Linked DNA regions of Marinoscillum sp. 108. The protein of the gene in region 2 interacts with the protein of the main gene of each other region in a pairwise test. Links are inferred from orthologs where the notes say so. Each region holds a gene or a part of one and is shown on either strand. Other genes may lie near its edges.

Region 1 (3,334 bases), on a different replicon or contig from region 2:
TTCCAAAAGGTGAATACCGCTTGAATTATGAGACCGATGGGTCGCATTCTTTTAACGACTGGAATGCGGATCCCCCGAACGACCCTCAGAGCTACGGTATCAGAGTATTAATAGCTGAGTAGTAGAATAACAAAAGCTGTTTTGTGTGAAGGGCACGGAGTGATCCGTGTCCTTTTTTAGTTTTCAGGCCGGAGATACTTAGGCAATCTCTTCTATCACTGATTCGCCCTTTTCTCCGCCATCATTCCACTGCCAGGCTTCATGAAGCTGGATGCGGCCATCTTCCAGTATTTCAGGCCAGGAGATACACTTCCCACTGCGAATATCACCCTCAGTATTCACATGCTGATAGGCAAACTCCAGCGAGCCGTCCGTTTTCACCAGGCCCGTGATGGTGCCCAGTTTGATGCTGCTGCCCTGATAGACTGCCCATAGTACGTCACCTTCCTGTGAGTAATGAAAGATGGTTTGTGGGTCTACTTCGCCGTGTTCACTATTGGTTACGGCCTTAAAACGTTTCTTGTGATAATTAATCTTCAATGATTCTCAATTTTGCAAAACTCAATAATAATGTCTTCTCTCCCGCGGTATCAAATTCCACTTTTGCTTTTTTATTGGCCCCCTCAGCATCTATGACGGTCACTTTGCCAAAGCCAAATTTGGCGTGCTCCACTCGCATCCCTTCGTGCAGGCCACTCGTGTCGCTGGGCTGAAAATCCGGACTGGGCTTGTGTTTAGGAGCCGAGGCAAACTTTCGGTTGTTCTGGTCCTTTTTCAGGTTATTCACAAAGTTTTTGGTGACATAGCTCTCCGCGCTGGACAGTGCAGCCCTGCTTCCAAATTTCTTGTTGACTTTGATGAACCGGGGGTCTATTTCCTCCAGAAATCTACTTGGCTCACAATTTTTCAGCCTCCCAAAGCGATATCTGTTGAGGGCGTAACTCAGGGTGAGCTTCTTTTTGGCTCTGGTGATGGCCACATAAAACAATCGGCGTTCCTCCTCCAGGTCGGCGCGGCTGCTCAGCATCATCTGTGAGGGGAAGAGGTCTTCTTCCATACCCACGATATACACGTGATTAAACTCCAGCCCTTTGGCCATGTGAATGGTCATGAGGGTGACAGCTTCTTCATTAGAGTCACTTCGGTCCTCGTCTGTGAGCAGGGTGACCTCCTGCAGGAAAGCACTCAGACTTTTGTCTTCGCGCTCTTTGTCGTCCGTAAATTCCTTGATGGCGTTGAGCAATTCCTGTACGTTTTCGTATCGGCTCATCCCCTCTATGGTCTTGTCCGCATAGAGTTCCTTTAGTAAACCTGAGTTTTTGGCTACCAGAGCCGCTGTGTCGTAGGCGTCTTTTTTCTCCGCAGTGAGTCTGAAACTCTTGATCAATGTGACGTACTCATCTACCTGATTGCCACCGCGTCCGCCCAGATAGCTCTTGGCATTTTCCATGACATTCCAGAGGGGCTGGTTTTCCTCTGAGGCCACTACCACCAGCTTTTCGATGGTGCCTGGCCCTATCCCTCTTTTGGGTAGGTTGATGCTTCGCCGCACGGCCTGCTCGTCATTGGGGTTCACGATAAACCGCAGGTAGGCGATCAGGTCCTTGATTTCTTTTCTTTGGTAAAATGACAGCCCGCCGACTACCCTGTACTTGAGGTTGTTTCTGCGGAGGGCTTCCTCCATGGCCCTGGACTGGCTGTTGGTTCGGTACAAAATGGCAAACTCGGCGTTGCTCGACTGGGTTTGCATTTTGGTTTCAAAAATGGCTGACGCGATGAGCTTACCCTCTTCATTGTCGGACGTGGCTTTGATCAGTTCGATCAGGTCACCTTCGTCGTTGTCCGTCCACACATTCTTTTGCAGCTGGGCAGTGTTTTTATTGATGACCGAATTTGCTGCATTGACAATGGTCTTCGTGGAGCGGTAGTTTTGCTCCAGCTTAATGACTTTAAGGTCCGGGTAGTCCCGCTCAAAGTTGAGGATGTTTTGTATGTCTGCTCCACGAAAAGCATAGATACTTTGGGCGTCATCTCCCACCACCGCAATATTTTGACGCACTGCGGCCAGTCTTTTGGCGATGAGGTACTGAGAGATGTTGGTATCCTGAAACTCGTCGATGAGCAGGTATTTGAATCGCTGCTGGTATTTGTTCAGTACATCCGGATGCTCCTGAAAAAGCACATTGGTATTGAAGAGCAAATCATCAAAATCCATGGCGTCTGCGCTGAAGCAGCGCATCACGTAGGTCTGATAGAGTTTCCCCATTTCAGGGCGCATATTGTCCGCGTCATCCTGTGCATAGATGGGGTTGTTGAGGTAATCCTGCCACGAAACCAGTCGGTTTTTGGCTGCTGAGATCCTGTTGAGCACTACATTGGCCTTGTAGAGCTTGTCGTCCAGTTTCATCTGTTTTACGATCTGCCGAATGAGTGTCTTGGAGTCGTCAGTGTCGTAGATGGTAAAGTTGCTGGGAAAACCAAGTCTGGAAGCTTCAGACCGAAGAATACGGGCAAACACCGAGTGAAAAGTGCCCATGTAGAGGTTTCTCGCTTCATTGCCCACGATTTTTTCAATACGCTCGCGCATTTCCTTAGCGGCCTTGTTGGTAAAGGTAAGCGCCATGATGCTAAAGGGCTCTACATGGTGATGCTGGATAAGGTGCGCGATCCGATAGGTGAGTACACGCGTTTTGCCCGATCCTGCGCCTGCTATCAGCATGGTGGGTCCTTCTGTGTTTACTACGCCTTCTCGTTGGGGGGGATTGAGCTCGTTGAGATAGTCTGCCTGCACTTCACTTGCCATTCGGCAAATCTAATTTAAACCCTCAAACTTCGGGGTTGGAAAGTGAAAAATGACGCATCCTTTTTTGGTGATTAACTGTATGAAGGATCAGAGGAGAAACCTGAAAAAGTAGTTGAGAACTACGATGGCCAGAAACCCAATCACCAGCCCGATCTCGATCATCAGAATGATATTTTTCCAGTTATTTTTGCCCTTCCTCACAAGGTTTTCGGTAGTAGAATCCAAATTTTTCAAAATGTATGGGGCACCCACATGGAGTGATCGGCTAAAATAATAAAACATTATTCAAATATTACGGCAACATTACTCAAAGAGTGGCTGGAAAAATGGATCAAACAATATTTATGGGGGTATCACTATATAACTATATTTTGCAACACTGAATTAATCCACTTTGAATTCAGAAAAGTAGGGGCGTAAAGGCGGGCAGGGCATCCAAGCCTTGCCCGGCCGGGACAAGTGTGAATCATTTTGACTCCAAAAGTTCTAAAAAAGACCTAGTTCGTTAAGTCAAAATGATTTTTTGCGTGC
Region 2 (3,228 bases):
GGTTCATCCCCTTGATCTCCGCTCGCTGTATGTCTTCATGAAAGGATTTGTAGAGTTCAAAATACTGGAGCGACTTTTCCACCTCACCCATTTTCTCATAGGTTTCGGAGAGCATCCCATAGACACTCCGCATCTGGTGCTTATCATACAGCTCCCGGGCGATATCGATGGCCTCAGAGAGGTGTTTGATGGATTCTGAATACTTGTGGAGGTTATTGAGAACGACGGATATATTCACCAGAGCAGATATGACTCCTGCCGGCTCATTGGAGGCTCTTCGTGCTGCGAGTGTTTTGGTAAATGCCGCCAAAGATTCTTCGTAGCGACCAATATCCGCATAGAGCATTCCAAGGTTATTGTTGATCATGGCAATGCCATTCTCATTGGAAACACGCTCATTGAGCACCAGCGACTTCTCATAGTAGGTAGCCGCTTCAGCATAGTGATTGTTGTTCCAGTAGACGAAAGCCACATCGTTCAGTGCCCCTGAGGCTCCCCGAAAGTCATCCTTGGCGATGAGGGCTTCGTATTTCTCCAAGCTCTTGAATACAATGCCTGAATCACTTTTCGATAGAGGGTATTCCTGAGCATGGCCCGACCAAAAAATCAGGATAAAGAAAAATGCAAGTAATACTCTCAGCATAGGGTATCGAAAATAATAAAAAGGATATTGATACTACTATCCTTTTCGATAGAGGCCATCTTTCAACCAACAACCATTGGTTTTCACTCGAAGAATGACACTCAAACACACAAAGGATTGAGTGCAACCACGAATGCCTTCACCCTAATATAACGAAAAAACCCCTTAAGACATACTTACTCAAACATGAATTGGACGGTTATCAGTAGCCGCCAGACAAGCTTCCTTCACTGCTTCCATATATGTAGGATGCGCATGGGACATTCTGGCTACGTCCTCAGCTGAAGCTCTAAACTCCATAGCGGTAACTCCGGCAGCAATCATATCAGCTGCACGTGCTCCTATAATGTGAATCCCGAGTATCTCATCGGTCTCTTTATCCGCCAAGACCTTCACCAGCCCATCCAGGTCCATAGAGGCGCGTGCACGCCCCAGGGCTTTATAAGGAAATTTTCCTGTTTTGTACTTTCGCCCCTGATCTTTCAACTGTTCCTCGGTGTATCCTACACTGGCTACCTCTGGCCACGTGTATACCACACCCGGTATCAGGTTATAGTTGATGTGTGGCTTCTGACCGGCCATCTGCTCTGCCACAAAAACACCCTCTTCTTCTGCCTTGTGAGCCAGCATGGCGCCTTTCACTACATCTCCAATCGCCCAGATATTGTCTACATTAGTCTTGAGGTGTTCGTCCACTTCTATCTGTCCACGGTCGGTCATCTTCACCCCGGCATTCTCCAAATTCAGACCATCGGTATATGGTCTCCTGCCTATGGACACCAGACAATAGTCACCCTTCAGCTCCAAATTCTCCCCTTTTGAGTTCTCCGCAGTGATGGTCACTTCTTTGCCTTTAGCCGCTACTGCAGTCACTTTATGACTCAGGTAGATATCAAACCCAAGCTTCTTCAATGACTTCTGCAACTCCTTGCCCATAGTGCCATCCATGGAAGGGATGAGGTTATCCAGAAACTCTACCACAGATATTTTCGCTCCAAGACGCGCATATACGGAACCCAACTCCATACCAATGACGCCACCTCCTATGATGATCATGTGCTTAGGCACTTCTTTGAGCTCCAATGCTTCCGTACTGGTAATCACTCTTTTCTTATCCAACTTGATAAAGGGAAGTGATGAGGGCTTAGAACCTGTAGCAATTATAATTTTGTCAGAGGTGATCTCCTTCTCCTCCTTTTGTGATTTGATCAGAATGGTGTGCTTATCTTTAAAGGAGCCAACACCCTCATAAACATCGATTTTATTCTTGTTCATCAGGTACGAAATCCCCTCTACGTTTTGTTTCACCACATCAGCCTTGCGGGCAATCATCTGTTTTAGATTAACCTTGGGCTGGCTGATGTCTATACCATGCTCTTTAAAAGTAGTTTCGGCATTATGAAAATGCTCGGAGGAGTCCAGCAATGCCTTGGATGGAATACATCCCACATTCAGGCAAGTCCCACCCAGAGTAGGGTACTTTTCAATAATGGCTGTTTTGAAGCCGAGCTGTGCAGCTCTGATGGCTGCTACATAACCTCCTGGTCCTGATCCGATTACCGTTACATCGTATTGCATAGTATTTAATATTTGGGTACCCAGCAGCTAGTCATTAACTAAGCCACATGACACAATGGCTCAACGCTATCTGCATTATTTCATTTTTAGATCAATAGGACAAAAGGCTCACTTTATACTCCCAACAAAAGTCTTGTTGGATCTTCCAACAACTGCTTCACTCGCACCAGGAAGCTCACGGACTCACGTCCATCAATGATTCTGTGGTCATAAGATAAAGCTACATACATGATAGGCCTTACCACCACTGCTCCATTTTCTACCACGGGGCGCTCCACGATGTTATGCATCCCCAAAATAGCAGACTGAGGGGCATTGATTATAGGCGTAGACAGCATAGATCCAAATATCCCACCGTTGGTAATCGTAAAGGTACCACCTTGCATTTCGTCAATACTCAGCTTACCATCACGTGCCTTGGTGGCCAGTCTCACCACTTCCTTTTCGATCTGGTCAAAGCTCAGTGACTCTGCATTTCGAATCACAGGCACCACCAATCCCTTAGGAGCCGATACGGCAATGGATACATCACAGTAGTCACTGTAGACAATCTCTTCACCATCGATCATGGCATTCACTGCCGGCCAATCCTGAAGAGCCATTGTACATGCTTTGGTGAAAAAGGACATGAAGCCCAATCCTACCTCGTACTTCTCTTTGAAGGACTCCTTGTATTTTTTTCTAAGCTCCATGATAGGCCCCATGTTCACTTCATTGAATGTAGTGAGCATGGCGGTCTCATTCTTCACGGAGACTAGCCTTCTGGAAACCGTTTTTCTCAGAGAAGTCATTTTCTGGCGATTCTGCCCACGACTTACACCAGATTTTATTTCTGGAGCCTCGAAAGCAGGCTTAGACTCAGGCTTTGCGGGAGCCTTATCTTTGATAACCTCCTGCTTAGGAGCTGATTTTTCAGCGTTCATCGCATCTTCCTTGGTAATACGCCCGTCTTTTCCACTACCCGTCACCGCGTCGGCGGATATTCCTTTTTCCTGTAGGATCTTTGC

Evidence for each region.
Region 1: the proteins of lpdA (region 2) and GV030_RS19300 interact in binary tests that used the Escherichia coli proteins (3 or more experiments, as listed by UniProt). The link is inferred for Marinoscillum sp. 108 from one-to-one orthologs.

The regions. Positions count from the first base shown.
Region 1 is NZ_LR734817.1:431,651-434,984, reverse strand. Bases 167-3,170 are described here. They hold GV030_RS19300 (ATP-dependent helicase), read right to left. Parts: upstream 2,804-3,170; coding sequence 530-2,803; downstream 167-529. Other genes in these bases: GV030_RS19295 (hypothetical protein), read right to left, coding at 2,891-3,085; GV030_RS19305 (n-acetylglutamate synthase), read right to left, coding at 199-540. In the rest of the region: GV030_RS19310 (hypothetical protein), read left to right, coding at 1-122. UniProt on the Escherichia coli protein: A helicase with DNA-dependent ATPase activity. Unwinds DNA duplexes with 3'-5' polarity. Translocates on single-stranded DNA with 3'-5' polarity. Initiates unwinding more efficiently from a nicked substrate than double-stranded DNA.
Region 2 is NZ_LR734808.1:3,533,968-3,537,195, reverse strand. What follows is about bases 23-2,920. They hold lpdA (dihydrolipoyl dehydrogenase), read right to left. Parts: upstream 2,222-2,920; coding sequence 824-2,221; downstream 23-823. Other genes in these bases: odhB (2-oxoglutarate dehydrogenase complex dihydrolipoyllysine-residue succinyltransferase), read right to left, coding at 2,335-2,920; GV030_RS14390 (ATP-binding protein), read right to left, coding at 23-643. In the rest of the region: more of GV030_RS14390, read right to left, coding at 1-22; more of odhB, read right to left, coding at 2,921-3,228. UniProt on the Escherichia coli protein: Lipoamide dehydrogenase is a component of the glycine cleavage system as well as of the alpha-ketoacid dehydrogenase complexes.